Regions from separate parts of the Parvibaculum sp. genome, predicted to be linked through region 2. Evidence: predicted binding sites of a transcription regulator. Region 2 holds the regulator's gene; the other holds the start of a gene.
What was found. Region 2 encodes HrcA, which represses chaperone genes, less so after heat shock. Its sites were predicted from a motif close to GTTAGCACTCNCNNNNNGNGAGTGCTAAC; they were not measured.

Region 1 (10,025 bases), 720 kb from region 2:
GCCCGCGCGCTCAAGCTCCTCGTCGAAGATATATTTCTCGTTCGCCGTCCAGCCGGTGCCGCCATCCGCCTTCGGCCAGTTGACGGCAAGCCATCCCTTGGCCGCCATCGCGCGCTCGGATGTCTGGTAATCGGCTTTCGCGGGCGACGCGCCCGACGCCATCTTCTCCACGATCTCGCGCGGATATTCGTTCTCGAAGAAGTCCCGCACCTTCATGCGGAACTGTTCGTCCTTTTCGGAGAAGGAGAAGTCCATCTGTCTGCCGCCCGGTTTGAATTTCTGTTGGCGGCAGTCTAGCGGTCGCCCGCCGCAAAGCAAAAGGGCCGGTGTTTCCACCGGCCCTTTGCCATATTCGTCGCCATTCGCCGGCTGCGTCAGACTTCCTGCTCGAATTGCAGCATCGCCCGCAACTCGCGCGTTGTCAGCACGTGGCCGTGGCTGCCTTTCGCATTGATGACGCGCAGCACCCGCGCCGAGCGGGCCAGCGCCTGACGCGCCGGATTGCAGCGGTTGATCTCGGGATCGGTCTCGGCGAAGGTTCGGTCCTCGACGGCCTGCAATGCCGCGTCGATTTCGACCCGTTCGACAGCGCCGTTTTCGATCAGCCGGTCGATGATCGCGCCGACACTATGAAAAAGTCCCGCGATCATAAATTCGAGATGTCGTAACTCCTGGGCAACACTCATTCAATCCCCCGCATTTGGCCGCGCGGCAGCCTCCGCACCCCTGCCAGGGCGCCGCACAAACGCTTAATTATTGGTCAGATGATTTGGTTACTCGGGCCGTCTACAATCAATAGAGTTAAGTATAGCAAATTTATCAAGAAAAACAAGCACTTCGGATAGGTGCAATTTGCATAGAAATTTAAAACATCGATTTTGTTTGTATTCCATTTCGCGATTTCTGTGGTTCCATTAGATAGTGGCGGGTGACATCGCCTCCAACATGATCTGGTGAACATAAATGCGGAGATTGCATCCGTACTGCGCGCTCCAACACTTGTTGATTGTTTGTCACTGGAGTTTTCGTTGCCTGATGCGGCATATCGCTGAAAATTTTTTTCGGCCTTTTTCGAAATTTGTCCGCCGCGTCCGCCGCAAAGCAAAAGGGCCGGTGTTTCCACCGGCCCTTCGCTTGTCTCTCGGATGAGAGGCGGGACTTCCTTAGAAGTCCATGCCGCCCATTCCGCCCATTCCGCCCATGCCGCCGGGCATGCCGGCCGGCGCGCCGCCGTCTTTCTTCGGCGCTTCGGCGATCATCGCTTCGGTGGTGACGAGGAGCGCGGCGATCGAGGCTGCGTCCTGGAGCGCCGTGCGCACGACCTTGGTCGGGTCGATGATGCCGGCGGCCACGAGGTCGCAATACTCTTCCTTCTGCGCATCGAAGCCCCAATTGGCCTGCTTCGATTCCAGCACCTTCTGCACGACGATCGAGCCTTCGACGCCGGCGTTTTCGACGATCTGCCGGATCGGCGCTTCGAGCGCCTTGCGGACGATCGCGATACCGGCCTGGATGTCGGCATTCTCGTTGACGAGCTTGCCGACCGCCTTGGTCGCCATCAGCAGCGCCGTGCCGCCGCCCGGCACGATGCCTTCTTCGACAGCCGCGCGCGTTGCGTTCAGTGCGTCGTCGACGCGGTCCTTGCGCTCCTTCACTTCGGCTTCCGTCGCGCCGCCGACCTTGATCACGGCCACGCCGCCGGCGAGCTTCGCGAGACGCTCCTGCAGCTTCTCCTTGTCGTAGTCGGACGTCGTGTCCTCGATCTGCCGCTTGATCTGGCCGACGCGGGCTTCGATGTCCTTCTTCTTGCCCGAGCCGTCGATGATCGTGGTGTCGTCCTTGGTGATCGAGACGCGCTTGGCCTTGCCCAGCATGTCGAGCGTCACGGATTCGAGCTTGATGCCCAGATCTTCCGAGATCACCTGGCCGCCGGTCAGGATCGCGATGTCTTCGAGCATCGCCTTGCGGCGGTCGCCGAAGCCCGGCGCCTTGACGGCCGCGACCTTGAGGCCGCCGCGCAGCTTGTTGACGACGAGCGTGGCAAGCGCCTCGCCCTCGATGTCCTCGGCGATGATCAGCAGCGGACGGCCCGACTGCACCACGGCTTCGAGAACCGGCAGCATCGCCTGCAGGCTGGCGAGTTTCTTCTCGTGCAGCAGGATCAGCGGCTCGTCGAGCTCGGCGATCATCTTGTCGGCATTGGTGATGAAATAGGGCGACAGGTAGCCGCGGTCGAACTGCATGCCTTCGACGACATCGAGTTCGGTGTCAAGCGACTTCGCCTCTTCCACCGTGATGACGCCTTCATTGCCGACCTTGGCCATCGCTTCGGCGATCATCGCGCCGATTTCGCTTTCGCCATTGGCCGAGATCGTGCCGACCTGCGCCACTTCGTCGTTCGACTTCACCTTCTTCGAACGCTTGGTGATGTCCTCGACGGCCGCGCGCACGGCGATTTCGATGCCGCGCTTCAGGTCCATCGGGTTCATGCCGGCGGCAACCGCCTTCGCGCCTTCGCGCACGATCGCCTGCGTCAGCACGGTCGCGGTGGTGGTGCCGTCGCCGGCCGTGTCGTTGGTCTTGGAAGCGACTTCCTTGACCATCTGCGCGCCCATGTTCTCGAACTTGTCTTCAAGCTCGATTTCCTTGGCGACCGTCACGCCGTCTTTCGTCGAGCGCGGCGAACCGAACGACTTTTCGATCACGACGTTGCGGCCTTTCGGGCCGAGCGTCACCTTCACCGCATCGGCGAGAATGTCGACGCCGCGGATCATTCTCTCGCGCGCCGAACGGCCGAATTTGACTTCCTTAGCCATTTTTCCTTGATCCTTCTGAATTCATGAAACGGAACGAGCGGTCGCGTCGGCCTTCATGGGGGAACCCATGAAAAAAGCCCGCGACCGGTATCCGGTTGCGAGCCTTACGCAGCGGCTTTCTTTTTGGCCGCGCCTTCCAGCACACCCATGATGTCGGACTCTTTCATGATCAACAGGTCTTCCCCGTCGATCTTGACCTCGGTGCCCGACCACTTGCCGAAGATCACGCGGTCGCCGGGCTTTACGTCCGGCGCGACGATCTTGCCGTCGTCGCCGCGGGCGCCCGGGCCCACCGCGACCACTTCGCCCTGGGAGGGCTTTTCCTGCGCCGTGTCGGGGATGATGATCCCGCCGGCGGTCCTGGATTCTTCCTCGACCCGGCGAACAACGACGCGGTCATGCAGAGGACGGAATTTCATCTCTGGCTTCTCCTGTGTCCCAACCGCTAAATTGCGGAAAATCTTTGATTTTTTAGCCCTGTTAGCACTCAAGCGAAGTGAGTGCTAAAGGCGCTGTGGACAAATAGGAGCCCGCAAGCCCGCTGTCAAGCGGGGCAGGGGCGGGACCGGGTGGTTTTTGGCGTATTGCGGGGCGCGCGCAGGGGGCCCGTCAGGCCCTCAAGCCCCGAAGCGTCATCCGCATGATGGCGGCCAGCCGCGCCTTGAAAGTGGCCTCGTCCGGCGACTTCTCGGCGCCATAGGCGGCCGCGATCAGGGCGTCCATGGCGGCCTCGGGGGCGAGCCCCGCCGCTTTCGGGTTGAGCTCGCCGCGCGCCGTGCCCTCGCGGATCAGCTTCAGCACCGCATTGCGGAACTGCTGCGTCACCGGCTCGAAATGGTCGGTCTTCAGCCGGCTGCTCGATTCCATCAGCTCCGCCGCATGCGGGCTTGAAAGCACCCAGCGATAGGCAAAGCCGAACTTCGCCTCCATCAGCGCGGTCAGCTTCGGCTCCAGCGGCAGGTCCAGCGCCTCGGCCGCGCTCACGCCCTCGGCGATCTGTTCGGCAAGCGAGCGGCAGATCGCCTCGAACAGCTCGTCCTTGCTGCTGAAATAGAGATAGAGCGTGCCCTTGGCGACGGCCGCCGCCCGCGCGATGTCCTCCATCGAGGTGCGCCGGTAGCCGTAATGCCGGAACAGATCGAGCGCGGCCTCGACGATGAGGTCCCGCTTGTCCGTTCCCGGTTTTTGCGCGGCCGCGCTGCCTTGTGCTTTCGCCATGATCCGTCTGAAACCCAGTTGCTCTCGGCAGCCTACCGCCGGATGCTGGCCGGGCAAACCCTGCCGGCGGCCACCACGACGGTCCGCACCGTCTCGCCGCAATTGTAATAGCAGTATTTGCGCGCGCCCGCCCGCTGCTCGCCGCTGAGCGAACAGCTCGCCTGCGCCGTTTGCAGGGCCGAAGGCGGCTTGCTGATTTCGGCCTCTGCCGGCATCCCCGTCATCGCGCCCGAAAGCGAGGCAAGCACCACAAGCCCCGAAAGCGTTATCGATTCCATTTTCACACACCCCCTGCAATACAAGTAACCGGCCAGACCCTAACATATTGCATGGCGCCTGCCGCAATCCCCGGTTTGTATGCCGTGCCCTCAGCACTTAGGATGCGCCCCGCAAATCAAGCGGGGAGAGGCGGCATGAACGGCGCATTGGAAACCAACCGGGCCCTGATCGGCGAGCCGGGATCGCGCGCGAAGCTGGCGACGCCCGCCCTGGTGCTCGACCTCGACGCCTTCGAGCGCAACGTCGCGCTGATGGCCGCGCATTGCCGGACGGGCGGCCTTGCGCTGCGCCCTCACGCCAAGACGCACAAATCGGTGGCCATTGCGAAGGCGCAGATCGCCGCCGGCGCGCTCGGCATCTGCTGCGCCAAGCTCGGCGAGGCGGAAGCGATGGCCGCAGGCGGCATCGAAAGCATCCTCATCACCTCGCCCGTCGTCACCGCGCAGGGCATCGCGCGTCTCGCGGCGCTCAACGCAAAAATCCCGGACCTGATGGTCGTCGTCGACAACGCGCTCAATGTCCGCGCGCTCGCCGCCGCCGCGACGGCGGAAGCCGGCCGCCCGCAGAAAGTCCTGATCGATCTCGATGTCGGCCTGCACCGCACCGGCATCCGCCCCGGCGAGGATGCGCTCGAACTCGCCGAGCTGATCGACGCTGCCGATACGCTCGAACTGAAAGGTCTCCAGGCTTATGCCGGCCACCTGATGCATATTCACGACTTCGCCGAACGCCGCGAAAAGTCGCTGGCCGCCATGACGACGCTCGGCGAAATGCGCGACGCGCTGAAGCAGAAGGGCATGTGCTGCGACATCGTCTCGGGCGGCGGCACCGGCACCTACAACATCGACCCGGAAGCGAACGTGCTGACCGAGCTTCAGGGCGGCTCCTACATCTTCATGGACAAGCAATATAACGACGTCGCGCTCGGCAACGGCGCGACCTTCCCCTTCGAAACCTCGCTCTCGGTGCAGATGACGGTGGTCTCGGCCAACACCAAAAATCTCGCCACCACCGATGCCGGCTTCAAATCCTTCTCCACCGACGCCGACCCGCCCATGCTGCTGTCCGGCGCGCCGGAAGGGGCGGGCTACTTCTTCTTCGGCGACGAACAGGGCGGCGTCCTGCTCCCCGACGGTGCCAGGCTCGAAATCGGCAGCACACTGACGGCCATGACCCCGCATTGCGACCCGACGGTGAACCTCTACGACGCCTACCACGTGGTCCGCGGTGACACCCTCGTCGACATCTGGCCGATAGAGGCGCGCGGCCGCAGCGCGTAGGAGCCGTGCAGAGCTTCCGTTGATTGTCGCGTCACTTCCACCCGCCCCTGGGGGGCGGGTCGAAATTCGCTACGCGAATTTCGGGGCGGGGGAAAGCGTCACGTGACGGGGCCAGTCGCGGCACTGGAACCCGCCGTGTCCACCCCAACCCCGCCCCGTAATTTGTGCCGCTGACGCGCCCCAAATTCCGACCCTCCCCCAAGGGGAGGGTGGTAGATTGACAACATGACCCAAGCACAGGCGCGTCATCTCAGAAAAAGCATGACAGATGCGGAGCGCCGCCTCTGGAGCCGATTGCGAAACAACGCGCTGGGATTCCATTTCAGGCGTCAGCATCGCATCGGAATCTACATCGTTGATTTTGTCTGCCTTGAGCGCAAGCTCGTCGTTGAAGTCGATGGCGGACAGCACAATGAGCCAGCGGGCCTTGCGCACGACACGCGCCGGACGAATTGGCTCAACAATGAGGGCTATGCGGTGCTGCGTTTCTGGAACAATGATGTACTGCTCAAGACAGACGAGATTGTCGAGACGATCTGGCACGCGTTGGGAAAACAGCGGAACGATCTTCCGCCTGCGGTCGACTAGACGACCACCTGCCGCCCGAAAACCTCACCCCCGCCCCATCTCCTTCCCAAGCCTCTCCCACAGCGCCCCGCAATCGACAACCGTCCCCTCGCGCATCGCGCGGTCGACCGCCATCACGGTCAGCCCCGCCACCATCGCGTCCTGCACCTGCACCGGGAAGGGCGCGCCTTCGAGCAGATGCGCGGCAAGGTCGCGCCCCATCGCAGGGTCCGAGCCGTAATGCGCTTCCGGCCCGAGCCCCATATCCTCCGTCTGCGGATCGTCAAGCCCCAGCGCGTCGCGGAAGGAGAGCCGGTTGGTCACGAGATCGGCCTCCATCGCGCCCCCCGTCCCGGCGAAATACCAGCGCCGCTGCATCAGCCCCGCATGGGTGTTGGCGTGAAAGGCAAGCCTGACCCCGTTCTGATATTCGACCAGCGCCACCTGGTTGTCGGCGACATCGGCGTCGGACGAGAAAACGTCGTTGCCGCCGTTCCACCCCGCCCGCCACAGCGCATAGGCCGGATCTCCGGCCGGGTAGCGCGCTTCGGCGAGCGCCGCATTCTCGGGCGTGAAGATCGTCCGCCCGCCGAAACTGGCGACGCGCGCCGGCAGCGCGCCGGCAAAAAGCCGGTAGAGATCGAAGTCGTGACAGCATTTGTCGAGCAGGAATGAGCCGCCGTGGCGCTCGTGCCGCCGCCAGTCGCGCATCAGGAAGGCGCCATGTTCGGGATGCAGATGCTCGTTTCCCTCGAAACTGACAAGCCGCCCGAAACTTTCATGCGCGAGTCGCCTTCGCACGGCGGCGACCAGCGGCGAGGAACGCAGCACCAGCCCGACGATCACCGACGCTTCGCCATGCTGGCGCAAGAGCCGCGCCAGTTCCCAGGTTTCGTCTTCGGTGCGCACCACCGGTTTTTCCGAAAAGACGCGCACGCCGCCCGCAAGCCCCGCCTTGATGTGGTCGAGATGCAGATGATTGGGCGAACCGACCATCAACAGGTCGGGTTTCACCGCTGCCAGCATCGCCTCGACATCCGTAAAATTTTCACCGGCCGCGATGCCGCGTTTTTCGAGCGCGCGAAGCCCCACCGGCGCCGGATCGCAATAACCGGCGACGCGCACCCCCGGCGCCGCCGCCACAAGATGCCGGATCACGGTCGCAATCCGCTGCCCGAGCCCGGCAACGGCGATGGTCAGTGTCTGTGTGGAAGTCATGCCGCCCTCACCAGTCCCCCAGCACCAGCCCGACAACCGCCAGCGCCGCGATCGCCGCCGTGTCGGCGCGCATGATGCGCGGCCCGAGCGACAGCGCCGCCGTATCGCTCCGTGAGCGGAGCATCTCCCGCTCCTCGGGAGAAAATCCTCCTTCGGGCCCGACAAGCACGGCGAGCGGCGCCCCGCGCCAGCCTTCGCCCGCAAGCCGCTCAAGCGCCGCCCGCGCCGCGCCCGGCCGTTCGCCCTCGTCGCAAAAGAGAATGCGCCGCCCCGGCGCGACCGCGCTCCAGCGCTCCAGCAGGCTGCCGAGCTTCGCCGCCTCGCGCACCTCCGGCACCGCCACAAGCCCGCATTGCTCGGCCGCTTCCACGGCGTTGGCCTGCAACCGTTCGTCCTTCAGCCGCGTGACGACCGTGCGCGCCGTGATGACGGGCTGGATGACGGCCGCCCCCATCTCGGTCGCCTTCTGCGCGATGAAATCGAGCCGCGCCTTCTTGACCGGCGCAAAGAGCAGCCAGATATCGGGCAGCGGTTCCTGCGCCCGCGTCTGCGCGGCAAGTTCGAGCACGCAACGCTTCTTGTGCGGTTCAGCAATCCGCGCCGCCCATTCCCCGTCTCGCCCGTTGAAGAGCAGCACGCCGTCGCCCGCGCCCATCCGAAGCACATTGACGAGATAATGCGATTGATCCGCCTCGAGCGTCAGCGATGCACCGCCGCGCAAATCCCCCTCGACAAAAAGCCGCGCCTTGCCGCTCGCGCAGCGCGGGTTGTCGTCGGTGTCGGGCGCGTCGTTGGGGCTGGTCATGATGTCCTCAAACGTTCCTCTTCTTGTAAGGTGCGCACGTCCGCAACCCAAAACAAATTTGTCACCCCGGCGAAAGCCGGGGCCCATTGGTTCCCTCAGCAAGTGCGATTGCACGCGGCGGCGGCCACGCGTTTCCTTTCCCGCACAACTTCGCTACCGTCTCGCCCATGCGCCCCCGTCCCACAGCCCGCGTCCTGCTCTTCGACACAACGAACCGCCTGCTGCTGATCCGCATGCACGACCCCGCGGTCGGCGGCGCCGATGGCGCGGTTCTGCGCGATGCCTACTGGGTGACGATCGGCGGCGAAATCGAGCCCGGCGAAACGCCGGAAGAGGCCGCGCGCCGCGAACTCGCCGAGGAAACGGGGCTCACGGATGCCCGCCTCGGCCCCAATGTGTGGTACACGGAGCATGTCCTGACGGTCGGCGGCGAGAAGCGGCTGCTGCAGGAACATTTCTTCATCGCCCATACCGGCAAATCGGAGCTCGCCACCGCCGGCTGGACCGGTCTCGAACGCGCGGTCATCCGCGACATGCGCTGGTGGGCGCTGCCGGACCTCATGGCGAGCGAGGATATCTTTTTTCCCTCCTCGCTCCGGCGTCACCTGCCGGCACTGCTCGAAAGCGGCTCACCTTCGGGCGTCATCCGGATCGAACCCTGAAAATCTGTACTGGCGGTAACGACGAGAAGATTGCCTTGGAGGCAACTCTGGTTGAATCGCGTTCAAGCCGTTGCCAACACGGCAAACGGGGGATAAACCGGTTCGCCTGTGTTCCGGCTCGCCATGCTGCATTGCCAAAGAGAAATTCGCCTGCCCGGCCCGAAAACCGGGGATAAGTTCGCGCGTGACAGATCTTTGACAGTTCGGTGACAGGGGGTGCTTTGAGGCCCGATTCCGCTGTCACAATCGCTGTCACAAATCCCCGTCCGGTCCCGCCATGGCATCATGCCGGCATACCGAATCGAAGCGCCAGCCGAGTATCCCCAGCCGAGTATCCGATGACCGATCCCGCCCCCTCCGCCGTTGCCGACGCGCCCCCTGAAAACTGGGTGGACACGCGCGCCCCCGCTTTCGCGCGCCCCTTTCTGCGCCTCGCCCGCGCCGACCGGCCCATCGGCACATGGCTGTTGCTGCTGCCTTGCTGGTGGTCGGTTGCTCTGGCCACGGACGATTGGCGTTACGCCGGGCTGCTGGCGCTTTTCGCCGTCGGCGCCGTCGTCATGCGCGGCGCGGGCTGCACATATAACGACATCGTCGACCGCGACATCGACGCCGCCGTCGCGCGCACGCGCTCAAGGCCCTTGCCCTCCGGTGCGGTCTCGTTGCGCGCCGCCTGGGCATTCCTTGCCGTGCAATGCCTCATCGGCCTTGCGGTCCTGCTCGCGCTCAATGCCTATGCCATATGGCTCGGTTTCGCTTCGCTCGCGCTGGTCGCGGTCTATCCGTTCATGAAGCGCATCACCGACTGGCCGCAAATCGTACTCGGCCTCGCCTTCAACTGGGGCGCGCTGATGGGATGGGCGGCCGTACACGGTTCGCTCGCCGCCGCGCCGCTTGCGCTTTATGCGGGCGCCGTTTTCTGGACGATCGGCTACGACACGATCTATGCGCATCAGGATCGCGAGGACGACGCCATTGCCGGCGTGCGTTCGAGCGCGCTGAGGCTCGGGCCCGCAACCTACAAATGGATGTGGGTTTTCTACGGCGCGGCGCTGGCGGGCTTCGCCGCCGCCGGTGCGCTGGCGGGTCTCGGACTTCTCTTCTGGATCGGCCTCGCCGCCGCCGCCGCGCATCTCGTTCGCCAGATCCGGCGTCTCGACATCGACGATCCGTCCCTTTG
Region 2 (10,025 bases):
ATCTGCGGCACGCCGCGCGGCGCCGACGGGATGCCGACGAGATCGAACTGGCCGAGCAGCTTGTTGTCGGCCGCCATTTCGCGCTCGCCCTGGAAGACGCGGATCGTCACCGCCGACTGATTGTCTTCCGCGGTCGAGAAGACCTGCGCCTTCTTGGTCGGGATCGTCGTGTTGCGGTCGATGAGGCGCGTGAAGACGCCGCCCAGCGTTTCGATACCGAGCGACAGCGGCGTCACGTCGAGCAGCAGCACGTCCTTGACGTCGCCCTGCAGCACGCCCGCCTGGATCGCGGCGCCCATGGCGACCACTTCATCCGGGTTGACCGACATGTTCGGCTCTTTGCCGAAGAACTGTTTGACCGCCTCGCGGATTTTCGGCATGCGCGACTGGCCGCCGACCAGCACGATCTCGTTGATCTGTCCGGCCGTGATGCCGGCGTCCTTCAGCGCCGCCTTGCAAGGGTCGATCGTGCGCTGGATCAGATCCTCGACAAGCGCTTCGAGCTTGGCGCGCGTGATCTTCATGGTGAGATGCTTCGGACCGGAAGCGTCGGCGGTAATGAAGGGCAGGTTGACTTCGGTCTGCGTCGCCGAGGAAAGCTCGATCTTGGCTTTCTCGGCCGCTTCCTTCAGCCGCTGCAGCGCCAGCTTGTCGCCGCGCAGATCGATGCCGTTCTCTTTCTTGAATTCGTCGGCGAGATAATTGACGAGACGCATGTCGAAATCCTCGCCGCCGAGGAACGTGTCGCCATTGGTCGACTTCACTTCGAAAACGCCGTCGCCGATTTCGAGGATCGAGACGTCGAAGGTGCCGCCGCCAAGGTCGTAGACGGCGATCAGCTCGCCATCCTTCTTGTCGAGACCGTAGGCGAGCGCGGCGGCCGTCGGCTCGTTGATGATGCGCAGCACTTCAAGCCCGGCGATCTTGCCGGCGTCTTTCGTCGCCTGGCGCTGGGCGTCGTTGAAATAGGCGGGAACGGTGATGACGGCCTTCTCGACTTTTTCGCCGAGATAGTTCTCGGCCGTCTCTTTCATCTTCTGCAGGATGAAAGCGGAAATCTGCGAGGGCGAATATTTTTCGCTATGCGCTTCCACCCAGGCGTCGCCGTTCGGCGCCTTGACGATGTCGTAGGGCACCATGCCCTTGTCTTTCTGGGTGGTGGGATCTTCGTAGGAGCGGCCGATCAGGCGCTTGATGGCAAAGAGCGTGTTCGAGGGGTTGGTGACGGCTTGCCGTTTGGCGGATTGTCCGACCAGGCGCTCGCCGTCGGCGGTAAAGGCGACCATGGAGGGCGTGGTGCGCGCGCCTTCGGCGTTCTCGATCACCTTGGCGGTCTTGCCTTCCATCACGGCGACGCAGGAATTGGTTGTGCCGAGGTCGATACCGATGACTTTAGCCATTGTCTGTAGTCCTCACGTTGCGGCGGGCCGGGCGGGCCACATCTGGCGCCCGCTTGGAACTTCCGGATGCGCCCGTGCGGGCGCTCCCGGTCGAAACCGGCCCCCTGAAAAGGGGTTGTCCGTCCCGGCGGGCGCAAGGGCTCCCCAAGGGCGGGCCCTCAAAGCCCCCGGGGTCCGGGGGTTGAAACGGTTGCGCTGTATATAGGTTTGGGTTTCACGCCCCGCAAGCGTTGATGCGGCAATATGGCCACAGGAAGTGAGGCTTTCGGGACTCAGGGAGTGCCGCAGCGCATTCTCTTTTGGAACCCGGATCGTCCGGTGGCGGCAAAACGCAAAACGGACGGCGCGTACCCCACCCGCCGTCCGTCAGCACTCGATCTATTCGGAACCCTAGAGCTGATTGTCCGGATAGACCGCGTTCCATTCGCAGGCCTGGGCTTCCCAGTCCTGTTGCCGCAAATTCGCCTGCAACCGCTCGGGCCCGGTCATTTCCGCGCCAAGCTGCGCGGCCTTCTTCGCAGCGCCGTCATATCCGGCTTCGGCTGCGAGGTTGAACCACATCAGCGCCAGCGGCTTGTTCTCGCGCTGCGTCGTCAGCATGGCGGCGGCCTTGGCGGGCGCGTTCATGCCGCGCACGAGATCGCCCGAATAGATGCGGCCGAGCTCATATTTGGCGCGCGGATCGCCGGCCTTCGCGGCCTTGCAGTACCACTCGGTCGCCTTCTGGTTGTCGAGAACGCCGGCGGAGCCTGCGATGGTGCAGCAATGGCTGTCGCCCATTTTCATCTGCGCCGCGACGTCTCCCGCCGCCGCCGCATCTTCGTTCGCGAGAATGCGGGCATTGTCGCTCGCCCGCGTCGCACCCTGCATGGCAACCGCCGCGCAGCCCGAAAGCATCGCCGCCGTCAGCAAAATCCCGATCGTCCTGATCATCGCGCACCCCCTCCGCTTCGATTGGTGCCGGGCGGCCCGCCGCCCGGTCGGGCAACAATATGACACTCATAATGCCAAAAGTCGAGGCCGGATTTTTGCCGCTAGACTGCGCCCATGAAACCGGTCGAAACCGAATTTGAAGGCCTGACGCTCTATCCGCGCCATCTGGACGCGGCGGCGCAAAAGGCACTCGCCATCGAGCTTGTACAGGCCTTCGAGCGCGCCCCGCCCTATCGCCCGAAGATGCCGCGCACCGGCAAGCCCTGGTCGATCCGCCAGACCAATTTCGGCGCGCTCGGCTGGGTCTCGCAGCCGCAGGGCTATGGCTATGCGGCGCGCGACGAGGTTAACAACGCCCCCTGGCCGGCCATACCCGAGGCCCTACTGGCGCTTTGGCAGGAGGTCGCGGCTTATCCGGCCCCGCCCGAATGCTGCCTGGTCAATCTCTACGAGGAGCCGCGAGCCCGCATGGGTCTGCACCGCGACGAGGACGAAGCGGCGCTCGACGCGCCGGTCGTCTCGCTGTCGCTCGGCGACACATGCGTTTTTCGCGTCGGCGGATTCGCCCGCGGCGACAAATCGAAAAGCTTCAGACTCTCCTCTGGCGACGTGCTGGTGATGGGCGGCCCGTCGCGCCTGCGCTTTCACGGCGTCGACCGTGTGATTTCCGGCTCCTCGCAACTGATCCCCGGCGGCGGCCGCATCAATCTGACATTGAGGCGCGTGACGAAACCGGCGTGAGTTTCGTCAGTAGGGATACCAGCCCGGCACCGGCGAAACGCCGAAAGCCCATAAGTGCCCGTAAAACAAGGCCCCGAACACGATGAGCGCGGCGAGGATTCGCCACCAGCCAAGTTCGCCGAGCTTCAATGTGTTGCGCCCGGCGATAATCGCCAGGAAAGGCGGGTTGGAGGTCTTCGACGCGAAATCGCGCCAGCCTTCGCCCAGCTTCTTCTCGCGCTTGTCGTCGATCGAGAAAGTGCCGAGTAGGGCCAGCACCGCGAAGGTGCCGAAGAAAATGATCGACGCCTGGTCGCCATTGATCAGCACATGCCAGGACGCCCAGATCGTTGCGCCCCACAAAAACGGATGCCGCGTGATCCGCAGCATGCCCTTGACCGTCTCCGGGTCGGCCGCCAGCCCTTCGGCGCCGGCCGCGGTCGGATTGGGCGTCGTGACGCCGATGACCGCGAACAGCGTGGCGATCAGCATGACGAGCGGCGACAGATGCAAGGCCCAGAGCGGTGGCGCCCAGTGAAGCGGGTTGGGGCCGGAAACGGCCGCGTTGTAGGACATGGCGAGCCAGACAATGCCGCCAATCGAGGCCAGCGAGAAAACGCCGAGATAAGGCCGCTCGCCGATGACGCCGACAATCCGGCCCCTGAGGCCCGAGCCCGCGATCACGAGATGTATTCCGAGAAAAAATGCCGCCGCCGCCCAAAGTTCGAGCATATTCAGTCTCCTCCTCCGCCCAGTCTATAACAGCGTTATAACTATGGACTCGCGCAGGCCCGGTTTCAAGGCATGCGATAAGGATGGAGCTTCGCTTTTTCAGGCCGTCGTGTCGACATTGGCGCCTTTCTCGGCGCCCTCCGACTTCGCGACGCCGACCCGCGCGGCGCGCAGCAGCCGCTCGCCGATCAGATAGCCGCCTTCGAGCACATGCACGACCGCGCCGGCCGGATGTTCGGTGCCCGGCACCTCGAACATCGCCTCATGCAGGTTCGGATCGAAGCGCTCGCCCGGCTGCGGGGTGATTTCGCGAATCCCGTGGCGCTCGAAGATCGACAGCAATTGCCGCTCGGTCATCTCGACGCCTTCGATCATCGCCTTGACGCTTTCGGCGGCGCCTTCGCGCTCGTCGTCCTTCAGCGTCGCGACGGCGCGCCGCAGATTGTCGGACACCTGCAGCATGTCGCGGGCGAAATTGGCCGCCGCATAGCGCGACGCATCCGCCTTGTCGCGCTCGGCGCGCTTGCGGGTGTTTTCCATTTCGGCCGCGACCCGGAGCAGCCGGTCTTTCAGATCGGCGATCTCGGCCTGAAGCGCTGCCGCATCCGGCGCGGCCTCGACGGTTTCGGGCGCCGCGGCATCGGCCGCCTCGCCTTGCCGGGCGGGCTCGGCCGCCAGCGTTTCGGCCAGTTTCGCGGCCGTTTCGGGCGTTCCGGTGTCGGGTTTGCTGTTTTCGTCGCTCATGGGGCTTCGTCTCGCGTCCACGTCGTTTATCGGCTCTTCCGGCGAGTGCATTTGCGCGCCGGGGACCGATATGTCAACCCGGCAGCATGTCTCACGCGCCCTGCCCTAATTGATCAGCCGGCCGACCAGCTTGGCCGTGTAGTCGACCATCGGGATCACCCGCGCATAATTGAGCCGCGTCGGCCCGATCACGCCGAGCACACCCACCACATGCTGCTGGGCGTCCATATAGGGACTGACGATCAGCGACGAGCCCGACAGCGAGAAGAGCTTGTTCTCCGAACCGATGAAGATGCGCACCCCGTCGGCCTGTTCGGCAAGCCCGAGCAGCTGCACCAGATCGCGCTTGTTCTCGAGATCGTCGAAGAGGAGGCGGATGCGCTCGAGATCCTCCATCGCATGCACATCCTCAAGCAGCCGCGAGCGTCCGCGCACGATCAGCGATTTGCCGAGCGGATCGTTGCCGCCGCCATTCGTGCCCGACCAGGTCGCAAGCCCCGCCTCGATCACCTTGGCGGTCAGTTCGTTGAGTTCGGCCTTGCGCGTTTCCATTTCGCGCGCCAGATGCGCCTTCGCCTCGTCCAGCGTCTTGCCGCGCAATTGCGCGTTGAGATAGTTGGTGGCCTCCGCCAGCGCCGACGGCGTCAGCCCCTTCGGGATTTCGATGACGCGGTTCTCGACCGCGCCGCCCTCGGTGACGATGACGACCAGCGCGCGCTCATTGTCGATGGGCACGAATTCGAGATGTTTCAGCGCCGCGTCATAGGTCGGCGCGACGACGAAGCCGGCCGCATGGGAGAGGCCCGAAAGCAGCTTCGAGGCCTCGTCCAGCACATCCTCGACATTCTTGTGCGAGCCCACCACCTGGCGCTCGATCGACTGGCGCTCCTCGTCCGAGAGGTCGCCGATTTCGAGCAGCCCGTCGACGAACATCCGAAGCCCGGCCTCGGTCGGCAGCCGCCCGGCGCTGGTATGCGGCGAAAAGATCAGCCCCAGCGCCTCGAGGTCCGACATCACATTGCGGATCGAGGCCGCCGAAAGCGAGATCGGGAGCTGGCGCGACAGGATGCGCGAGCCCACCGGCTCGCCGGTTTCGAGATAGCTCTCGACCACACGGCGCAGGATCTCGCGCGAGCGCTCGTTGAGATCCTTGACGGCTACCATGTGCTTCCCTGTCCCCGGCCCTTAAGTGATTGAAAGAGGAAGATAAATCTAGGTAGCACCGGCGCGCTCGTCAATTCGCGGGCCGCCTTCCTTTACGCAAGCCACCGCTCAAGGTAGTAAGGCCTCCGCAAATCCCGAAAGCAATAGATTGGAAATCCGAGAATGCGTCCCTCCGGCCGTCAGCCCCACGAAATGCGTCAGGTCTCCTTCGAGCCCGGCGTCGCCAAACATGCCGAGGGTTCCTGCCTTGTCCGCTTCGGCGACACCCATGTGCTCTGCACCGCAAGCCTTGAGGAGCGCGTGCCGCCTTTCCTGAAAGGCGGCGGCAAGGGCTGGGTGACGGCCGAATACGGCATGCTGCCGCGCTCGACGCATGAGCGGATGCGCCGCGAGGCCGCGCAGGGCAAGCAATCGGGCCGCACACAGGAAATCCAGCGCCTTGTCGGCCGCTCGCTGCGCACCGTGGTCGATCTCCGGGCGCTCGGCGAGCGCCAGATATCGATCGATTGCGACGTGTTGCAGGCCGATGGCGGCACGCGCACGGCCTCGATCACCGGCGCCTGGGTGGCGCTGCATCAATGCATCGAATGGATGCGTTCGCGCTCGATGCTGTCGGGCCCGGTGCTGAAGGACCATGTCGCGGCCATCTCCTGCGGCATCTACAAGGGCCAGCCGGTTGTCGATCTCGACTATGCCGAGGATTCCGAGGCCGACACCGACGCCAATTTCGTCATCACCGGCAAGGGCGGCATCTGCGAAGTGCAGGGCACCGCCGAGGGCGAGCCCTTCAGCGAGGAAGAACTCTCGAAGCTGCTCGGTCTGGCGAAATCGGCGATCGCCGATCTGGTCATTCGCCAGAAGGAAGCGGTCTCCGCATGACGCGCAAGCTCGCAGGCGGCAGGCTCGTCGTCGCGAGCCACAATCCCGGCAAGGTCCGCGAGATCGGCGACCTGCTGGCGCCGTTTGGCATCGAAGCCGTCTCGGCCGGAGAACTCGGGCTGCCCGAGCCGGAAGAGACCGGCGCGACCTTCCGCGAAAACGCCGAACTGAAGGCGCTGGCCGCCGCCCGCGCCGCCAGCCTCCCGGCGCTCGCCGACGACAGCGGATTGTGCGTCGATGCGCTCAACGGCGCGCCGGGCATCTATTCGGCGCGCTGGGCCGGACCGACCAAGGATTTCGATTTCGCGATGGAAAAACTTCGCCGCGGCATGCTCGAAACCGGGCCGGTGGACACGCGCGCGCATTTCATCTGCGGGCTGGCGCTTGCATGGCCCGATGGCCACGTCGAATATTTCGAGGGCAGGGTGGATGGCGAACTCGTCTGGCCGCCGCGCGGACAAAAGGGCTTCGGCTACGATCCGATTTTCGTGGCCGACGGCCACGACATCACCTTCGGCGAAATGGAGCCGGAGAAAAAGCATGACATCTCGCATCGCGCCCACGCCTTCCGTCAGCTCGTCGATGCCTGTTTCGGCTGAAAATATTCCGCAGACGGACGATCCGCGCGGGCCGGGCTTCGGCATCTATGTCCACTGGCCCTTCTGCCAGTCGAAATGTCCCTATTGCGATTTCAATTCGCACGTCGTTGCCGCGGTCGATCAGGCGCGCTGGGCGGCCGCCCTGAAGCGCGAACTCGAACACATGCGCTGGCTGACGGGTCCGCGCCGCGTGCGCTCGATCTTTTTCGGCGGCGGCACGCCCTCGCTGATGGAGGTCGCGACCGTCGAGGCGGTGCTCCAGCGCATCCACACGCTCTGGCAGGTCGACGAGGATGTCGAGGTGACGCTGGAAGCGAACCCGACCAGCGTCGAGGCGGCGCGCTTTCGTGGGTATGCGGCCGCGGGCGTCAACCGCCTGTCGCTCGGCGTCCAGTCGCTTGACGACGCGCAACTGAAATTTCTCGGACGTCTGCACACCGCCGACGAGGCGCTCCACGCCATCGCGCTTGCCCGCGAAACTTTTCCGCGCCTCTCTTTCGACCTCATCTATGCGCGCCCCGGCCAGACGCGCGAGGCCTGGGAACGCGAACTGCGCGCCGCGCTCGCCCATGCCGCCGACCACCTCTCGCTCTATCAACTGACCATCGAACCCGAAACCGCCTTTGCGCGGCTTTATGAAAAAGGCGCCTTCGCGCTGCCGGCCGAAGAAGACGCCGCCGCGCTTTACGAATTGACCGGCGACATCTGCGCCGAGGCTGGAATGTCGGCCTACGAAGTCTCGAACTATGCAAAGCCCGGCGCCGAGTGCCGCCACAATCTCGTCTATTGGCGCTACGGCGACTATGCGGGCGTCGGTCCGGGCGCGCATGGCCGCGTCAGGGCAGGGGAGGTGCATCGCGCAACGCGCACCCATCGCGTCCCCGGCCAGTGGATCGAGGCGGTTGAGCGCGAGGGCCACGGCCTCGAAGCGTCGGAGGAAATTTCACCGGCCGAACAGGGCGATGAAATGATGCTGATGGGTCTGCGTCTTGAGGAAGGTGTTTCGCTGTCGCGCTACGCAAGGCTCACAGGCCGCGCGCTTGCCGATGCACGCCTCGAAAATCTCGCCGCCGCCGGATTGCTGCGGCGCGACGGCGACCGCATCCGCGCCACGCCGCAGGGCCGCCTCGTCCTCGATGCGCTGCTGGCGCGGCTGCTCGCCTGAGCGCCGGAAAATCGAATCCTAGAAAACCGGCGGACGGAAACTTGTCGGCGCCGGATCGATGACGACCGCGCCGCCGGCCCGGACTTCCATCACCGCAAGCCCGCGTTCGGTGCGCCCGTCGGGCATGAACCGGAAAATGCCGTCGACACCCGCAAAGCCGTCGGGGTCGGTCAGCGCCGCCGTCGTGAAGCGCTCGCCGGGCGCCCGCGTCGACAGCGCCACCGCAAGGCTCGCCGCGTCGTAGCCGAGGCTTGCGATGCGCGGCGGCGTCGCCGGTCCATAGGCGCGTTTGTAGCGCGTCAGGAATTGCGCATGGCCTTCCGGCGGCGGCGCCGGGAACCAGCCGCCATGCAGCGGCGGTTCAAGCGCCAGCGTTGGATCGTCCCAGAGCCCGGTGCCGAGAAATTTCACCGTGCGCGGATCGAGATCGTAATAAGGAAGCAGCGGTGAAATGGTTTTAAGCTGCGCGCCGCCTTCGGGCAGGAACAGCGCCTGGAAATTTCCGCCGCCATAGCTCGCCGCGATCCGCCTTGCCGGTTCGTACATGCCGTCCGAACTTGCCGGATAGCTTGTACTGGCGACCACCTGCCCGGCGCGCGCCGAAACCGCGCGGTCGAACTCGGCCCGCGCCCGGTCGCCATAGCTGCCTTGCGGGTAAAGCGCGCCGAACGACGTCATGCCCTGCAGCGTCGCATATTCAACGATGCGGGAAATGTCCTCGTGCAGCGGAAAGGAAAGCAGGTAGACGCCGTTGCCCGCGACCGCGCTGTCCGACGAGAAGGCGACGACGGGCACGTTGAACTGGGCCGCCAGCGGCGCGACGGCGGCGACCTCCTCGGCAAACAGCGGCCCGAGAATGAGATCGGCCCCGGCGTTGAGCGCTTCCTGCGTGGCGCGTTGCGCCCCGCCCGCCGTGCCGCCCGTCGCCTTGGGGATCAGCAGCACCTGCGCATTGTCGAATTCGAACACCGCCAGCTGCGCCGCATTGTAGAGCGCGTTCGAGAGCGCCCGCACATTGTCGCGCGGCGAGTTGAACGGCAGCAGCAGCGCGACGCGCACCACCGGCTCGCCGGCCATATGCGCCGGCGTATAGAAATTGGCCGGATTGCGCATCGCCGGCGTCTCGACGCGCGGCGGCGGCTGCACCTGCACGACGGGCGGCGGCGTCACCACCGGCGGCGGCGCTTGCCGTCCGCCAAGCCCGTTGCAGGCCGCCAGCATCGCGCCGAAACACAGCAAGACGACCGCCCGAAGGCCGGAAGAGAAGAGGCGGGCGTCTGTCACCGGGATATTCCTTGAACGAAGAGGGTCGGGGCCCGGCAAAGGGTACCGGCCGCGCCGGGGCAAGTAAACCTGAGCCTTCTTGCCAAAAAGTGTCTTCCGGGCGCAAGGTCGCCGGCGATGAACGAAAAATCCAGATCCCCGCTCGCGCCCGGCCTCTATGTCACGGCGACGCCCATCGGCAATGCCGGCGACATCGGCCTGCGCGCCCTCGACGTCCTGTCCCGCGCCGATCTGGTCTTGTGTGAGGACACGCGCGTGACGGCGAAGCTCTTCGCCATTCACCATATCGAGGCGCGCACCGCGCCCTATCACGACCACAACGCGGCCGAGATGCGCCCGCGCATCCTGAAGCGGCTCGAGGCCGGCGAGGCGATCGCGCTGGTTTCGGATGCCGGAACGCCGCTC

Region 1: the regulator HrcA is predicted to act here: its motif matches at 3,296-3,324, upstream of groES (co-chaperone GroES).

The regions. Positions count from the first base shown of each region.
Region 1 is NZ_JAHBYN010000001.1:2,767,560-2,777,584, forward strand. It holds gene KF719_RS13595 (acyl-CoA dehydrogenase family protein) at 1-255, opposite strand, end outside; gene KF719_RS13600 (hypothetical protein) at 375-686, opposite strand; gene groL (chaperonin GroEL) at 1,164-2,816, opposite strand; gene groES (co-chaperone GroES) at 2,921-3,235, opposite strand; gene KF719_RS13615 (TetR/AcrR family transcriptional regulator) at 3,426-4,034, opposite strand; gene KF719_RS13620 (hypothetical protein) at 4,067-4,312, opposite strand; gene KF719_RS13625 (DSD1 family PLP-dependent enzyme) at 4,448-5,593, shown strand; gene KF719_RS13630 (endonuclease domain-containing protein) at 5,819-6,181, shown strand; gene KF719_RS13635 (Gfo/Idh/MocA family oxidoreductase) at 6,206-7,378, opposite strand; gene KF719_RS13640 (16S rRNA (uracil(1498)-N(3))-methyltransferase) at 7,386-8,183, opposite strand; gene KF719_RS13645 (NUDIX domain-containing protein) at 8,351-8,845, shown strand; gene ubiA (4-hydroxybenzoate octaprenyltransferase) at 9,184-10,025, shown strand, end outside.
Region 2 is NZ_JAHBYN010000001.1:2,047,742-2,057,766, forward strand. It holds gene dnaK (molecular chaperone DnaK) at 1-1,400, opposite strand, end outside; gene KF719_RS10260 (hypothetical protein) at 1,791-2,333, opposite strand; gene KF719_RS10265 (alpha-ketoglutarate-dependent dioxygenase AlkB) at 2,448-3,074, shown strand; gene KF719_RS10270 (NnrU family protein) at 3,081-3,785, opposite strand; gene grpE (nucleotide exchange factor GrpE) at 3,885-4,529, opposite strand; gene hrcA (heat-inducible transcriptional repressor HrcA) at 4,635-5,693, opposite strand; gene rph (ribonuclease PH) at 5,856-6,572, shown strand; gene rdgB (RdgB/HAM1 family non-canonical purine NTP pyrophosphatase) at 6,569-7,171, shown strand; gene hemW (radical SAM family heme chaperone HemW) at 7,155-8,336, shown strand; gene KF719_RS10300 (penicillin-binding protein activator) at 8,355-9,620, opposite strand; gene rsmI (16S rRNA (cytidine(1402)-2'-O)-methyltransferase) at 9,738-10,025, shown strand, end outside.